3 regions of the Actinacidiphila sp. ITFR-21 genome follow, and region 1 is predicted to be linked to each of the others. Evidence: predicted binding sites of a transcription regulator. Region 1 holds the regulator's gene; each other region holds the start of a gene.
The links. The regulator HrcA, encoded in region 1, represses chaperone genes, less so after heat shock. The targets are predictions, from matches to a motif close to TTNGCACTCNGNNNNNCNGAGTGCNAA.

Region 1 (5,592 bases):
CCTCGGGGCCGACGACCAGGACGAAGGACCCGGCGGCGGGCAGCGGGGCGGTTGCCAGCGGGGCGGAACCCTCCTCGTGGAGCACGGCGGCGAAGTCGGCGGCGCCGAGCAGAGCGGCGAGCTGCCGGGTCGTCATGGGATCGGTGACTTCGGGGAAGCGCAGCCGGCGGGACTGCTTGGCCGCCTCGCGGGCCGTGGCCCGCCACTTGGCGAGGGACTTGGCGCCGCGGTCGCCGCGCCACTGCGTGACGCAGCGGGCCGCGGCCCACGGGACGACCGCGTCGACGCCCGCCTCCGTCATCGTCTCCACGGCGAGCTCGCCGCGGTCGCCCTTGGGGAGCGCCTGGACGACGGTGATCCGGGGGGAGGGCGCGGGCTCGTCGCGCACCGCGCGCACCTCGACGTTGAGGACGTCCTTGCCGACGACGCCGGAGACCACCCCGTGGGCGCCCCGCCCGGAGCCGTCGGTGAGGACGAGCTCCTCGCCCGGCTGCAGGCGGCGCACCGACACCGCGTGCCGCCCCTCCGGGCCGTCGAGGGTGATCCGGGACGGGGAGCCGTCCAGCAGGACGGGGTCCACCAGGAAGACCGGGGCGGTCATGCGCGGGCCTCCTCCCGGGCGGCCCGGAGTTCGGCGACGAGGGTCTCGACGAGGGCGCCCGCGGACAGCTCACGGGCCAGCCGGTGGCCCTGCCCCGCCCACAGCGCCATGCCCTGGGGGTCGCCGGCCGCGGCGGCGGCCCGGCGCAGCGGACTGGTGAGGTGGTGTATCTGCGGGTACCCGGGCGGGGTGTAGCGGCCGTGCTCGCGCATGAAGCGGTTGAACAGGCCGCGGGCGGGGCGGCCGGAGAACGCGCGGGTCAGTTCGGTCCTGGCGAAGACGGGGTCGGTGACGGCCCGCTTGTGCACGACGCTGGCGCCGGACTCCGGACAGACCAGGAAGGCGGTGCCGAGCGCGGCGGCGTCCGCCCCCGCGGTGAGGACCGCGGCGATCTGGCTGCCGCGCATCAGGCCGCCGGCGGCGATCATCGGGAGCTGCACGGCCTCGCGGACCTGCGGGATCAGTGAGAGCAGGCCGATGCCGGCGCCGTCGAGCTGCGGGTCGTCGCGGTGGGTGCCCTGGTGGCCGCCGGCCTCCACCCCCTGGACGCAGACCGCGTCGGCGCCGGCCCGCTGGGCGGCGAGCGCCTCGGCGGGCGAGGTGACGGTGACCACCGTGTACGTACCGGCCTTGGCGAACGCCTCGCAGACCGACCGCTCCGGGCAGCCGAAGGTGAAGCTGACCATCGGCACCGGGTCCTCCAGCAGCACCGCGACCTTGGAGTCGTACGCGTCGTCGGTGCCGATGTCGGGGTCGCCGAGCTCGGTGGCGTACCAGGCGGCCTCGCCTGCCAGCTGCTCGGCGTAGACCGCGACGGCGGACGGGTCGACGGTGCCGGGCTGCGGCATGAAGAGGTTCACCCCGAAGGGGTGCGAGGTGAGGTCGCGCAGCTGCCGGATCTCCTCGTACATCGCCTCGGACGTCTTGTACCCGGCGGCGAGGAAGCCGAGCCCGCCGGCCGCGCCGACGGCCGCGGCCAGCTGCGGGTTGGAGGCGCCGCCCGCCATGGGGGCCTGGACGATCGGGTACGCAGAAAAGGAGGAGAGGTCTGTCAACGCGGACATGGCCACATCGTGCCATGCGCGCGCCCCCGTCCCGCGCCGGGGCGGCGCCGGTACGGGCGCCACCGGACCCGTGCCGCCGGCCGCGCCGGCGCCCGCGGGCGGCAGGCCCGGGGCCTGCCGCCGGCGGCGCCGCTACCGCCCGTTGAACGCGTCCTTGAGCCGTGAGAACAGGCCCTGCTGGCCCGGGGCGAACTGCCCGAGGGGCCGCTCCTCCCCGCGCAGCTTCGCCAGCCGCCGCAGCAGGTCCTCCTGGTCGGCGTCGAGCTTGTGCGGGGTGATCACCTCGACGTGGACCACGAGGTCGCCCCGGCCGCCGCCCCGCAGGTGGGTGATGCCGCGCTGGTGCAGCGGGATCGACTGGCCCGACTGGGTGCCGGGCCTGATGTCGATCTCCTCCAGGCCGTCCAGCGTCTCCAGCGGGCACTTGGTGCCGAGCGCGGCGGCCGTCATCGGCAGGGTCACCGTGCAGTGCAGGTCGTCGCCGCGGCGCTGGAAGACCGCGTGCGGAACCTCGCGGATCTCCACGTAGAGGTCGCCGGCCGGGCCGCCGCCGGGGCCGACCTCGCCCTCGCCGGCCAGCTGGATCCGGGTGCCGTTGTCGACACCCGCGGGGATCTTCACGGTCAGCGTGCGGCGGGAGCGGACCCGGCCGTCGCCGGCGCACTCCGGGCACGGGGTGGGCACCACGGTGCCGAAGCCCTGGCACTGCGGGCACGGCCGCGAGGTCATCACCTGGCCGAGGAAGGACCGGGTGACCTGGGACACCTCGCCCCGCCCGCGGCACATGTCGCAGGTCTGCGCGGACGTGCCGGGAGCGGCGCCCTCGCCGTTGCAGGTGCCGCAGGTGACCGCGGTGTCCACCTGGATGTCCTTGGTGGTGCCGAACGCGGCCTCGTCCAGCTCGATCTCCAGCCGGATCATGGCGTCCTGCCCGCGCCGGGTGCGCGAGCGCGGGCCGCGCTGCTGCGACTGCCCGAAGAAGGCGTCCATGATGTCGCTGAAGTTGCCGAAGCCGGCTCCGAAGCCCCCGGCGCCGCCGCCACCGCCCGAGGCGGACAGCGGGTCGCCGCCGAGGTCGTAGACCTGCTTCTTCTGCGGGTCGGAGAGCACCTCGTAAGCGGCGTTGATCTCCTTGAACCGCTCCTGGGTCTTGGGGTCCGGATTCACGTCCGGGTGCAGTTCGCGGGCGAGCCGGCGGAATGCCTTCTTGATCTCGTCAGGTCCTGCGTCGCGGCGCACGCCGAGTACGGCGTAGTAGTCCGTGGCCACTTACGACTCCGCCAGGATCTGTCCGACGTAACGTGCCACTGCGCGTACCGCTCCCATCGTTCCGGGGTAGTCCATGCGGGTCGGTCCGACCACGCCGAGTTTGGCGACTGCCTCGTCGCCCGAACCGTAGCCGACCGCCACCACGGAGGTGGAATTGAGGCCCTCGTGAAAGTTCTCGTGCCCGATCCGGACCGTCATGGTCGCGTCCGCGGTCTCACCGAGCAGTTTCAGCAGCACCATCTGCTCCTCAAGTGCTTCGAGGACGGGTCGGATCGTCAGCGGGAAGTCGTGGTTGAACCGGGTGAGGTTCGCCGCGCCGCCGAGCATGATGCGCTCTTCCTTGTCCTCCACGAGCGTTTCGAGGAGGGTGGCCAGCACTCCGGCGACCGCGGGCCGGTCGTCGGGGTCGAAGCTCTCCGGCAGGTCCTGTACCAGCGGCGGGACGTCGGCGAACCGGCGGCCGACGACCCGGCTGTTGAGCCGGGCCCGCAGATCGGCCAGTACGGTCTCGCCGACCGGGGCGGCGCAGTCGATGAGCCGCTGCTCGACCCGTCCGGTGTCGGTGATCAGGACCAGCATGAGGCGGGCGGCGGCCAGTGACAGCAGTTCCACGTGCCGGACCGAGGAGCGGACCAGCGACGGGTACTGCACGACCGCGACCTGCCGGGTGAGCTGCGCCAGCAGCCGTACCGTCCTGGCCACCACGTCGTCGAGGTCGACGGCGCCGCCCAGGAAGTTATGGATCGCGCGGCGCTCGGCGCCCGACAGCGGCTTGACGCCGGCGAGCTTGTCGACGAACAGCCGGTAGCCCTTGTCGGTGGGGATCCGGCCGGCGCTGGTGTGCGGCTGGGCGATGTAGCCCTCCTCCTCCAGCACGGCCATGTCGTTGCGTACGGTGGCGGGCGAGACACCGAGCTGGTGGCGCTCGGTGAGTGCCTTGGACCCGACCGGCTCCTCGGTGCCGACGTAGTCGTGGACGATGGCACGCAGCACTTCGAGTCGGCGTTCGCTCAGCATCGCGCACCTCCAGCCGTAGGGCATCAGCCGTCTGGCCTGGCACTCCTCCGTTCTGAGTGCCAGCTTTCCCGCAGTAAGTGTACGGCGAGGCGGCAAGGGCACGGCAAGACCGGCTCGTGATCGTGCCGGAACCTCTTCGCGCCGCCGGGCCCGGGGGCCGGTTCGCGGCTTTTCGGTGACGGCCGGGACGCCGGTTGCGCGAGGGGTGCGCTCGTCGCGGAGGGGGGCGCGGGGGCCGCGACGGGGCGGGGCCGGAGCGCGCGTACCCGGGGTCGCGGCGATAGCGTCGTCCCGTGGAACCTGTGGAGAGCGCGCGGGAGCCGGGCGCCGGCGGCTCCGGCTGGGAGCAGCTGGCTCCCGGGGTGGCCCGCCGGCGGCTGCCCCGCCTCGACGTGACGGTCGGCCTGGTCGTGGGCGCGGACGGGGTGCTGCTGGTCGACACCGGGTCCACGCTGGCGGCGGGTGAGGAGCTGCGGCGGCAGGTGGCGGCGCTGACCGGGCGCGGGGTCACCCACGTCGTACTCACCCACGGGCACTTCGACCACGTCTTCGGCACGCCCGCCTTCCCGGCCGCCGAGGTGTACGGGGAGGCGTCGCTGGACGGCTATCTGCGCCGGGAGCGGGATGCGCTGCGGGCGGACGCGGTGGAGCACGGCACCGACCCCGCGGCGGCCGAGGCGGCGGCGCGGGCCCTGGTGCTCCCGGACCGGCCGGTGCGCGGCGGGCTGGGGCTGGATCTCGGCGACCGTCCGGTGCGGCTGGTCCACCCGGGCGCCGGCCACACCGGGCACGACCTGGCGGTGGTGGTGCCGGGCGCCACCGCGAGCGACCCGACGGTGGTCTTCTGCGGCGACCTGGTGGAGGAGTCGGGGGAGCCGCAGGCCGGGCAGGACGCGGTACCGGGCGCCTGGGCGGCCACGGTCGACGCGCTGCTGGCGCTGGGCGGCGAGACCGGCCGGTACGTACCCGGGCACGGCGCGGTGGTGGACGCCCGCTTCCTGCGCGCCCAGCGGGACGCGCTCGCCGAACGCTTCGCCGGCCCGGCGCGGGCGTAGCGGACCCGGCGCGACGGACCCGGTGTGGCGCGCACCGGCGCGACGCGCCCGCCACGTCCTACGATCTCCCCCATGCGCAGCAGGAGTTACGACGGCGATCTGACCCCTCCCTGGAAGCGGCCCGCGCCCTTGCCCGAGGTGGCCGCCGAGTCCGAGCTGGTGGTCGAGGAGGCGGGCACCGGCTTCTGCGGGGCGGTGGTCCGGGTGGAGAAGACCGCGGAGGGCCTCACCGTCACCCTGGAGGACCGTTTCGGCCGGCACCGGGTCTTCCCGATGACCCCGGGCGCCTTCCTGATCGACGGCAGGCCGGTGGCCCTGGTACGCCCCCGGGCCGCCGCCCCCCGCGGCCGCCTGCTGTCCGCCTCCGGCTCCGTCGCGGTGCCCGGCGCCCAGGCCCGCGTCGCGCGGGCCGGCCGCATCTACGTCGAGGGCCGCCACGACGCCGAGCTGGTCGAACGCGTCTGGGGCCACGACCTGCGCGTCGAAGGCGTCGTGGTGGAGTTCCTGGAGGGCGTGGACGACCTGCCCGCCGTCGTCTCCGCCTTCGCCCCCACCCCGTCGGCCCGGCTGGGCGTCCTGGTGGACC
Region 2 (5,592 bases), 610 kb from region 1:
CGGGCCCCTGACTGTTCACCACCTGAACGAGATCCTCTTGATCGGCGCCGCGGTGCTCCTGGTCGCGGTCGTCGCCGTCCGGCTGGCCTCGCGCAGCGGCCTGCCGACCCTGCTCATCTACCTCGGCATCGGCGTCGCCATCGGACAGGACGGCCTGTTCGGCTTCACCTTCGACAATGTCCAGCTCACACAGGTACTCGGGTACGCGGCACTGGTCGTGATTCTCGCCGAGGGCGGGCTCGGCACCAAGTGGCACGAGATCAAACCGGTGGTGCCGGCCGCCGCCGTGCTGTCCACGATCGGCCTGTTGGTGAGCGTGCTCATCACCGCGGGTGCGGGGCACTACCTGGTGGGGCTGGAGTGGCGGCAGGCACTGATCATCGGGGCGGTGGTGTCCTCCACGGACGCAGCCGCGGTGTTCTCGGTACTGCGGAACGTCTCGCTGCCCAAGCGAGTGACCGGTGTACTGGAGGCGGAATCGGGCTTCAACGACGCTCCTGTGGTGATCCTGGTAGTCGCTTTCTCCAGCGCCGGCCCCGTAGCGCACTGGTACACGCTGCTCGGACAGATTCCTCTGGAGTTGGCGATCGGGACGGGCATCGGTGTCGCGGTCGGCTGGCTGGGCGCCTACGGACTCAAGCGTCTGGCGCTGCCCGCCTCGGGCCTGTATCCGATCGCCGTGATGGCCATCGCCGTGCTCGCATATGCGGCGGGGGCCACGGCCCACGGTTCGGGCTTCCTCGCGGTCTACGTCGCCTCCCTTGTGCTGGGCAATGCGAAGCTGCCGCACCGCCCCGCCACCCGGGGTTTCGCCGAGGGGCTCGGATGGATCGCACAGATCGGACTTTTCGTGCTGCTGGGTCTTCTTGTCACACCGCACGAGCTGGGTGACGACATTCTGCCCGCCATTGTCATCGGGCTCTTCCTCACCCTGGTCGCGCGCCCGGTGTCCGTACTGGCCAGTTTGTTGCCCTTCCGCATCCCATGGCGTGATCAGGCACTGTTGTCGTGGGCGGGGCTGCGGGGTGCGGTGCCGATCGTGCTCGCGACCATCCCCATGGTGGCCGGGGTCGACGACAGCGAGCGCATCTTCAATATCGTCTTCGTACTGGTGATCATTTACACCTTGGTACAAGGCCCGACGCTGCCGTGGGCCGCGAAGTCACTCGACCTGGGCACCGGCGACGAACGCGGTGCCGCCGACCTCGGCATCGAGTCGGCGCCCCTGGAACGCCTCCAAGGGCACCTGCTCTCTGTCGCCATTACGGAGCGCTCTCGTATGCACGGCGTCGAGGTCGACGAACTGCGACTGCCTCCGGGTGCCGCCGTCACCCTGGTGGTACGAGCGGGGGCCAGTTTCGTACCGCTGCCGACTACCATGCTTCAGCATGGTGACGAGTTGCTCGTCGTCACGACGGACCCCGTACGTGATGCCGCCGAGAACCGACTGCGGGCGGTAGGACGCGGCGGCAAGCTCGCCGGATGGCTGGGAAGCCCGTGAGTACCCACTGGAGTGGTTCGGCCACCGCAGGGCGTTTGATCGGATACAAGATCACGCACGCTGAACGGGTGCCCGTCGGACACGCCGTCTGCTTGGCATCGGGTCGGCCGGTTGGCCGTCGTGCCGGGCGAAAGCCTTCGGCGTAACGGCGTGGGAGTACGCACGCACGTGCTACCAGGCGGCAGAAGGTTCCCGCTACGACGCCCAAGGTGCGCGTTGGTCGTGCAAGCACGCGGGCGACCTCCTGAGGATGGAAGCCGGCTTTTCGGTAGTTGCCGCGTACTCCTGACGCATGGGTACCGCTGCTTCGTGGCTTCACCGCGGGCTGCCCCTTGATCAGGACGCTCGTACCGGTCACAAGCGGGCTTCACAGTGCCGGCCGGCAGTGCGACCCTTGCCCCGGTGGGCTCGCGGGACTGCGGGGCGGCCGGTTCCTCGGTTCGCGCGAGGTGGCCGCCGCGGGTGTGATCGGTCACCGTTAGCCGGTCGCGGTGGACTGACGGCGGGAAATACTGCACTATTGAGCGTCGTTAGCACTCAATGAGTGAGAGTGCCAGGAGGAGCAAGTGCCGACGTACCAGTACCAGTGCACCGAGTGCGGCGAGGCCCTTGAGGCGGTGCAGAAGTTCACCGACGACGCACTGACCGAGTGCCCCAATTGCGGTGGACGCCTGCGCAAGGTCTTCTCGGCGGTGGGCGTGGTCTTCAAGGGGTCCGGTTTCTATCGGACCGACAGTCGCGGTTCGTCGTCGAGCAGCGCTCCCGCGACCAAGAGCAGCAGCGGCTCGGACCACAAGTCCTCCGACAGCAGCAGCACGTCGTCGGACGGCGCGTCCGGATCGTCAGCGTCGGGCGGCTCATCGTCGTCCAACGGTGCGTCGTCGCCCAGCAGCACGTCGGCGGCCTGACTGTCGTTTCGGCCCTCCCCCGGGCGGCCGAGGATCTACGAGCCCCCGCCGTTTTCGCCGGCGGGGGTTCGTCGTGTTCCCGGGTTCCGATTAGGGTGATCGCCATGGTTGAGAGTGATGATGTGGCACGGGCCGAGATCGGCGTCATCGGCGGGTCGGGGTTCTACTCGTTCCTCGATGACGTCACTGAAATCACGGTCGACACTCCTTACGGCCCGCCTAGCGACTCGCTGTTCCTGGGTGACGTGGGTGGCCGCCGGATCGCTTTTCTCCCCCGCCACGGCCGCAGGCACCACTTGCCGCCGCACAAGATCAACTACCGCGCCAATCTGTGGGCACTCGCCTCCGTCGGAGCGCGCCAGGTTCTCGGTCCCTGCGCGGTCGGCGGCCTGCGCGCGGAGTACGGGCCCGGCACCCTCCTCGTACCGGACCAACTGGTGGACCGTACGAAGTCTCGGACCCAGTCGTACTTCGACGGCGAGGCCAGGCTCGACGGCCAGGTACCCAACGTGGCTCACGCGACGTTCGCCGACCCGTACTGTCCGGTGGGGCGTCGGGCAGCCGTGGACACCGCCCGGTCAGGCGGCTGGGAGGCGGTGGACGGCGGCACGCTGGTCGTGATCGAGGGGCCGCGCTTCTCCACCCGCGCGGAGTCCCTGTGGCATGCGGCGCAGGGGTGGTCGGTGGTGGGTATGACCGGTCACCCGGAGGCAGTCCTCGCCCGCGAACTGGGACTTTGCTATACGTCGCTGACGCTGGTGACCGATCTGGACGCGGGTGCCGACACCGGCGAGGGCGTATCGCACGAAGAGGTCCTGGAGGTCTTCGCCGCGAACGTCGGCAGGATGCGCGATGTGCTCTTCGACGTGGTCCGTGCCCTGCCGGACGACAGCAAGCGGGACTGCCTCTGCATGAATGCGCTCGGCGGCCAGAAGACCGGGATCGCCCTGCCGTAGCGATGTCGGACTACCACCCTCCGAGAACCTGACGGCCCCCGTATATCCCCTCCGAAACCCCGGTTCAAGCCGTCACTCACTCGTTGGAGTGGCCGCGCTTTCCGTAGCCATGAGTTATCCACAGGGCTTTCGGCGCGATATCGCCGAGATGAGCGATGGTGGATGCGCCGACCGGTCCGCGGTCGACTTCCATCCACGTCAGGCGGTGTCTCGTCATGTTCACAGCCGGTCCTCGCTCGTTCTCCCCGGCACAATCGCCCGTGTCTTCGGGCCCGGTCCCCGTCATCGGTTCCGGCGCGCCCGGCGTGCCAGAACCGTATACGCCACCGAGGTGTGCTGTGCCGCCCTTCCCACCCATTCACGCGGGCGGCCGCGGCGGCAGACGCCTGCTGCGCCGAGCCGTCCGGCACAGGCGCAAGCCGCTGGCCGTGGGCCTGGTCATGACCGCCGCCGCGCTCGCCGCGTCCGCGGCTCACGGAGCCGCTCCTCGGCCGGCCGCCGTCACCCCGCGCGGACCCGCAAGGCCGGTGGCGACGCGCCACGCCACGCCCGAAGTCCTCGTTCGGGCCCCCGTTCGTATCGCCGACGCGGCCGTTGTGGATCTGCTGCACCCCGGCGACCGGGTGGACGTGCTGGCCGGCGCCCGGGTGGTGGCCGCAGGCGTCACCGTGCTGGCCGTGCCGGAGGCAGTAGGCGTACCGCCGGCAGCCACTGTGGCGCCCGACCCTACGGGGCCGGGGGGCGCGCTGATCGTGCTCGCTGTGCCTCGCCGTACCGCAGCCTCCCTCTCGGGAGCCGCCGCGTCATCAGCTCTGGCGGTGACGCTGTGTTGAATCACCCGTTCGTGGAAGGCGACTGGACACCCGGATCCTCGACTGCCTTGTATGGCGGAACCCGTTACTCCGTCACCCCGGTATCAAGGAAGAGGCGCATCGGTGACCGACCCGAACAAACCGAGCCTGCTGTTGGGCTTCAGGCAGTTCATCACCCGCGGGAACGTGATCGACCTGGCGGTCGCGGTGGTCGTGGGTGCCGCGTTCACGAGCATCGTGAACTCCGTGGTCAACGGGGTGATCAATCCCCTCGTCGGCGCATTCGGTACGAAGGACCTCGCTGGGTATTCGTCCTGTCTCAAAGGGCCGTGCGTGCTGAACGACAAGGGCGAGGTGATCAGCGGCATCCGGATCCTATGGGGCTCCGTATTGAGCGCGAGCCTGACATTCCTGATCACGGCCGCGGTCGTGTACTTCCTGATGGTCGTACCGATGTCCCGCTATCTGGCACGTCAGGCGGGCAAGCGCGGGCAGGTCGAGGCGGAGGAGAAGGTGGCGGAGGAGGTCGAGGAGATCACGCTGCTGAGGGACATCCGCGACGCGTTGGTGGCGCCGCGTGTGGGCTCGGGGAACTGAGGAGTCATGCGGCTGAAGCAGCCTCGCGGGCGCGGCAGGAGGCTGAGCGGCTTCAGAGATGGTGCGGGGGCTTCTCGCTGAGAAAGCGGGTGAAGTCGTCGTCCGCGGCGTCTGCGGCCGTATCGCCCCAGCCGCGGTCGGTGTCGTCGGGCGACGGGCGGTCTAGTGGGTCGTCGAAAACCAGCCGTCCGGGGCCGCTCGCCCCGGCGGCGGGCCCCCTGCAGGGTGGGGAGGACGCGGCGCCTTCGCCGGTTCCCCCAGCCGGGGACGCGTCATCTCCGGCTCCGGTGTCCGGGGCTCGGTCACGGTCACGGTCACGGGCGGTGCTCATGCGCCCAGAATACGGCGGCCCCGGCGCCGTGGGAGAGCCGTTCGCGGCCAGGCGGACATACGGGGACACGCTGAGTGTCCGTCGGGGGGAAGCGGCCCGGGATACCTGGCCGCAGGAGGACGCACGGACGAAGGCCGTCCCGCGTGCCTCTGTCGGGAGCCGTCCGGGAACCGGGCCTCGACCGAAGCGACCCCGGGTACCGTCCCTGATCGAGCAGGGCTGCGGGAAGGGTCCGTGCCGACGCGAACAGGTCCGCCGATACCCGTTTGCCGTCTGTTCCGCTCCCGCCGGGCTGGGACGTCGACCGCTGCCCGAAGGACGAGTCGACGCGTCCGACGGGCTCCATCATCAGGCGCCGACCGGCTCGGCCGCCGTTCCCGCGGGCATTGTGGAGCAGGTGGATCCGCCCCGGCCACGCGACGGTCAAGGCGTCCAGAGGGTCGACGGCCATCTCGGACGGCAGCCCGACGGCGAAGGTGGAGGCCCG
Region 3 (5,592 bases), 800 kb from region 1:
TCTCCTTGCTGGTGGTCTGCTGGTGGTCTGCTGGCGGGCGGGCTGCCAAGGATCCGCCCAAGGATCCGCCCAAGGATCAGTCAAGGTCCGCCGGGAACCCGCCGGGAACCGGCGGCGGCCCGGCAGCCGCCGCCCCCCGGCCGCGTCTCCGGGCCGCGACCCCCGCCGCTACCCCGGCCACGGTGCCGGTGACAGCGCCGGTCACGGCCCCGCCGCGGGCCTCCGCGGCGCGGCCGTGGCGCGGCCGGTGTGATCCATTCGACCCGTCTCGCGGTACGGACGGAGCGGTCCGAACGGACACTTCTCCGTTACAGTCTTGAGCAACACGTACGTGCCCCGCACCTCGGGGTCGTGCCGTGCGGCACCGCTCCCGAGCGGGGGCGGCACCGCTGGACAAACGCCCGGACCACCGTGTCCGGTGCCATACCGCTCATCCAGAGGGGCAGAGGGAACGGCCCGTTGAAGCCCCGGCAACCCTCCCGCCGACCGCGAGGTCACACGGTGGGGAAGGTGCCAATTCCGTCTCGTGGCGACGTACGCCACGGGGAAGATGAGGAGAAAGGGCCTCGCCATCATGGCTGCGCAGACCGTCGCCAGTACCCACGACACTCCCTTCGGCGCCGCGTTCGGACCGGCTGCCGCGCTGTCCTGCCGCGAGTGCGGCACCCGCTTCCCGCTCAGCCCGATCTTCGCCTGTCAGGAGTGTTTCGGGCCGCTCGAAGTGGCATACGATCTTCCGCTCGGCGACCCCGAGGACCTGCGCCGCCGGATCGAGGCCGGCCCGACCAGCATCTGGCGGTACGCGCCGCTGCTGCCGGTGCCCGCCGACATCGCCGACGACGCCGCCCGGCCGAACATCAACCCGGGCTGGACCAAGCTGGTCAAGACCGACAACCTCGCCCGCGAGCTGGGCATCACCGGCGGCCTGTACGTCAAGGACGACTCCGGCAACCCGACGCACTCCTTCAAGGACCGGGTCGTCGCCATCGCCCTGGAGGCGGCCCGCACCTTCGGCCTGACCACCCTGTCCTGCTCGTCCACCGGCAACCTTGCCGGTGCGGTCGGCGCCGCCGCGGCCCGCTCGGGCCTGCGCAGCTGCGTCTTCATCCCGCACGACCTGGAGGCCGGCAAGGTCGTCATGGCCGCGGTCTACGGCGGTGAACTGGTCGGTATCGAGGGCTCGTACGACGATGTGAACCGCTTCTGCTCGGAGCTGATCGGCGACCCGATCGGCGAGGGCTGGGGCTTCGTCAACGTCAACCTGCGCCCGTACTACGGCGAGGGCTCCAAGACCCTGGCCTACGAGATCGCCGAGCAGCTCGGCTGGCGGCTGCCGGACAACCTGGTCATCCCGATCGCCTCCGGCTCCCAGCTCACCAAGATCGACAAGGGCCTGCAGGAGCTGATCAAGCTCGGCCTGGTCCCGGACAAGCCGTACCGGATCTACGGTGCCCAGGCCGCGGGCTGCTCGCCGGTGTCGGCGGCGTACAAGGCCGGGCACGACGTGGTGCGGCCGGTGAAGCCGGACACCATCGCCAAGTCGCTGGCGATCGGCAACCCCGCCGACGGGCCGTACGTCCTGGACATCACCCGGCGTACCGGCGGCGCGGTCGAGGACGTGGACGACGAGGAGATCGTGGCCGCGATCAAACTGCTCGCGCGGACCGAGGGGATCTTCGGGGAGACCGCCGGCGGGGTGACCGTGGGTGTCCTCAAGAAGCTGATCGAGACCGGGCAGCTCGACCCGGCCGCCGAGACCGTCGTACTCAACACCGGCGACGGACTGAAGACTCTGGACGCGGTGGCGCCGACCACCGGACCCACCGCGACCATCCGCCCGACTGTTGCCGCTTTCCGAGAGGCTGGCCTCGCATGACTGCTTCTGTTCGCATCCCGACGATTCTCCGTACCTACACCGGCGGCCAGGCCGAAGTGCCGGCCGAGGGGACGACGCTGGCCGAGGTCATCGAGTCGCTGGAGAAGAACCACACGGGTATTTCGGCGCGGGTTCTGGACGACGCCGGAAAGCTCCGTCGCTTTGTGAACGTTTATGTGAACGACGACGACGTGCGTTTTTCCGAGGGACTGGAGACGGCGGTTCCGGACGGCGCCAGCGTCTCGATCATTCCGGCGGTCGCCGGCGGCTGAGCCGGAACGCGGCCGGAACCGGACCCGGTTCCTGCGTTACCTTCCGGTTACTTGCGTTCTCTTGCGTCCCCCGGGCCCCGCTCACTCCACGTGGTGGGCGGGGCCCGGCGCTGCCGGGACCGGTGCGGAGCGGTAGTTGAAAGGTTGTACAGTTGCCGGTGGCAAGTGGGCCGCCGGCATGTGGCGTGCCGCGACGATTTATCGCCAAATTAACCCGCGAAATGCCCTCGTTAGACTGGTATGTCCGGTCCGAGATGCCCCGCATTATCATTTTTTTCTGGGTTATTTCCGATGAGTCAGACCCAGAATTCTCGTCCAATTGACCTGTTGCACTGGGCATCCGGGCAGATACATTCAGCCGCGGTCGACGCGTTCCGGCGCACGCCTCCCAGGGCTCCCACCTGTCCACGGTAAGGGTCGCTCCGGCGGGTGAGGTCTGACCCGGGCCCGCGGAGTGCGGGGCCGCGATAGGGCCAGTAATAGGGGAGTTAGGAATGGCTCAGGGCACCGTCAAGTGGTTCAACGCGGAGAAGGGCTACGGCTTCATCGCGGTCGACGGTGGTGCGGATGTCTTCGTCCACTACAGCGCGATCCAGATGGACGGCTACCGCACCCTCGAAGAAGGCCAGCGAGTCGAGTTCGAGATCTCGCAGGGTCAGAAGGGGCCGCAGGCGGACATGGTCCGGCTGGCAGGCTGACATCCCGGCGCGTTCGACCGTCGACGCGACGTACTCACCGGCTTCTCACGCGTGAAGGGTCCGCACCTGGTTGGGGTGCGGGCCCTTCACGCGTCCGCGTTCCCGGAGGGTCGCCGGGGAGCCTCCGGGATCCGCCAAGGGGCTCCCGGAGCCTCTCCGGGACGTCCCTGAGGTGTCCGCCGGGACCCGCCGGGTTCGGCCGGCCGGGGCGCCGCCGGGCCCCGTCCGCGGGCGCTCCCGGAGGCATCGCGGGACCGCGAAGCTTGCACTCGCAGGGGGAGAGTGCTAATCATTGGCATTGGCACTCTCCTGGTGAGAGTGACAACTTGGACCGGGTCGGTGAGGCCCGTCCGGCCGTCGGGAAGGAACCGGCGACCGGCTGGCCGTCCGTCGCGGGCGCCACGCGGTCCGATCCACCGCCCCCCGCCTCGGTGGGGGAACCCCCAGTCCGCGGAGGACACTTCACCATGGCTAAGATCATCGCGTTCGACGAGGAGGCGCGGCGCGGACTCGAGCGCGGGATGAACCAGCTCGCCGACGCCGTCAAGGTCACCCTCGGCCCCAAGGGCCGGAACGTCGTCCTCGAGAAGAAGTGGGGCGCCCCCACGATCACCAACGATGGTGTTTCCATCGCCAAGGAGATCGAGCTCGAGGACCCTTACGAGAAGATCGGCGCCGAGCTGGTCAAGGAAGTCGCGAAGAAGACCGACGACGTCGCCGGTGACGGCACGACGACCGCGACCGTACTGGCCCAGGCCCTGGTCAAGGAGGGTCTGCGCAACGTAGCCGCCGGCGCCAACCCGATGGCTCTCAAGCGCGGCATCGAGAAGGCCGTCGAGGCCGTCTCCGCCGCCCTGCTGGAGCAGGCCAAGGACGTGGAGACCAAGGAGCAGATCGCCTCCACCGCCTCCATCTCCGCCGCTGACACCCAGATCGGCGAGCTGATCGCCGAGGCCATGGACAAGGTCGGCAAGGAAGGCGTCATCACGGTCGAGGAGTCGCAGACCTTCGGCCTGGAGCTCGAGCTCACCGAGGGCATGCGCTTCGACAAGGGCTTCATCTCCGCCTACTTCGCCACCGACCTGGAGCGTATGGAGGCGTCGCTCGACGATCCGTACATCCTGATCGTCAACTCCAAGATCTCCGCGGTGAAGGACCTGCTCCCGCTGCTGGAGAAGGTCATGCAGTCCGGCAAGCCGCTGCTGATCATCGCCGAGGACGTCGAGGGCGAGGCCCTGTCCACCCTGGTGGTCAACAAGATCCGCGGCACCTTCAAGTCCGTCGCCGTCAAGGCGCCGGGCTTCGGCGACCGCCGCAAGGCCATGCTGGGCGACATCGCCATCCTCACCGGCGGCACGGTCATCTCCGAGGAGGTCGGCCTCAAGCTGGAGAACGCGGGCCTGGACCTGCTCGGCCGCGCCCGTACGGTCACCATCACCAAGGACGAGACCACCGTCATCGACGGCTCCGGCGACTCCGACCAGGTGGCGGGCCGGGTCAACCAGATCCGCGCCGAGATCGAGAACAGCGACTCCGACTACGACCGCGAGAAGCTCCAGGAGCGCCTCGCCAAGCTGGCCGGCGGCGTGGCCGTCATCAAGGCGGGCGCGGCCACCGAGGTCGAGCTGAAGGAGCGCAAGCACCGCATCGAGGACGCGGTGCGCAACGCGAAGGCCGCCGTCGAGGAGGGCATCGTCGCCGGTGGTGGCGTCGCGCTGCTCCAGGCGACTGCCGTCTTCGAGAAGCTGGAGCTGGAGGGTGACGAGGCCACCGGTGCCTCCATCGTCAAGCTGGCGCTCGAGGCCCCGCTGAAGCAGATCGCGGTCAACGCCGGCCTTGAGGGCGGCGTCGTGGTCGAGAAGGTGCGCAACCTGACCCCGGGCCACGGTCTGAACGCCGCGACCGGTGAGTACGTCGACCTGATCGCCGCGGGCATCATCGACCCGGCCAAGGTCACCCGCTCCGCCCTGCAGAACGCGGCGTCCATCGCCGCGCTCTTCCTCACCACCGAGGCCGTCATCGCCGACAAGCCGGAGAAGGCCGCCCCGGCCGGTGCTCCGGGCGGTATGCCCGGCGGTGACATGGACTTCTGATCCCCCGGGATCCGAGGCTCCTGCGGTACGCGCGACCTGGCGCGGCCGGCACAGCACGACACAGCACAGCACGACACGCAGGCGGCGCCTCTTCCCTCCGGGGAGGGGGCGCCGCCTGCGTGCGCTGCCGGGGCGCCGCCCCGGGTCCGGCTCCGTTCCCTGCCGCGGGCGCCGCTGTGGGTGCCGCCGCGGGTGCCGCTGCGGGCACCGCCGTGGACGCGGCGCCGGTGGGCGGCGTCAAAGGGGAGGCGTCCGCCGAAAGGCGGACCGTACAGTGGTCGGCATGATCGCTGGGGGCAGTTGGGGGCGGTGGCCGGCACGGGACGCGACCGTGGTCCGTTACGGGCTGCGGGAGACCCCGGCGAGCCTGGCCGTCTCCGCGGTGTTCGTACTGGTGGGCGCCGTCGCGATCTGGGCCGCCGACTACGTGGAGCGCGAGCCGCTGCGCTGGGTGTTCATCGGGCTCGCGGTGCCGGTGGCGGTCGTGGGGCTGGTGACGATCCCGGTGACGCTGTCCGAACGGCACTACCGGTTCGTGATCGACGGCGCCGGGTGGTGGTGGTTCCACGACGGCGTGATCGCGTTCGTCCCGTGGGACTCGCTGGCCGCGGCGGGCATCTACTACACGGCCGGTTCGGCGGAGACGCCCCGGG

Region 2: a site for HrcA is predicted at 2,032-2,058, ahead of RLT57_RS10420 (FmdB family zinc ribbon protein). Genes of this name have one in related genera too.
Region 3: a site for HrcA is predicted at 3,145-3,171, ahead of groL (chaperonin GroEL). Genes of this name have one in related genera too.

Annotation. Positions count from the first base shown of each region.
Region 1 covers NZ_CP134605.1:1,749,018-1,754,609, forward strand. The annotation lists gene RLT57_RS07790 (16S rRNA (uracil(1498)-N(3))-methyltransferase) at 1-601, opposite strand, end outside; gene RLT57_RS07795 (nitronate monooxygenase) at 598-1,665, opposite strand; gene dnaJ (molecular chaperone DnaJ) at 1,798-2,934, opposite strand; gene hrcA (heat-inducible transcriptional repressor HrcA) at 2,935-3,951, opposite strand; gene RLT57_RS07810 (MBL fold metallo-hydrolase) at 4,245-5,006, shown strand; gene RLT57_RS07815 (DUF3097 domain-containing protein) at 5,079-5,592, shown strand, end outside.
Region 2 covers NZ_CP134605.1:2,363,412-2,369,003, forward strand. The annotation lists gene RLT57_RS10415 (potassium/proton antiporter) at 8-1,501, shown strand; gene RLT57_RS10420 (FmdB family zinc ribbon protein) at 2,068-2,409, shown strand; gene RLT57_RS10425 (S-methyl-5'-thioadenosine phosphorylase) at 2,514-3,365, shown strand; gene RLT57_RS10430 (hypothetical protein) at 3,442-3,588, opposite strand; gene RLT57_RS10435 (hypothetical protein) at 3,704-4,198, shown strand; gene RLT57_RS10440 (MscL family protein) at 4,301-4,774, shown strand; gene RLT57_RS10445 (hypothetical protein) at 5,372-5,592, shown strand, end outside.
Region 3 covers NZ_CP134605.1:2,547,222-2,552,813, reverse strand. The annotation lists SAM riboswitch class I at 428-557, shown strand; gene thrC (threonine synthase) at 575-1,876, shown strand; gene RLT57_RS11220 (ubiquitin-like small modifier protein 1) at 1,873-2,148, shown strand; gene RLT57_RS11215 (cold-shock protein) at 2,643-2,846, shown strand; gene groL (chaperonin GroEL) at 3,314-4,939, shown strand; gene RLT57_RS11205 (hypothetical protein) at 5,223-5,592, shown strand, end outside.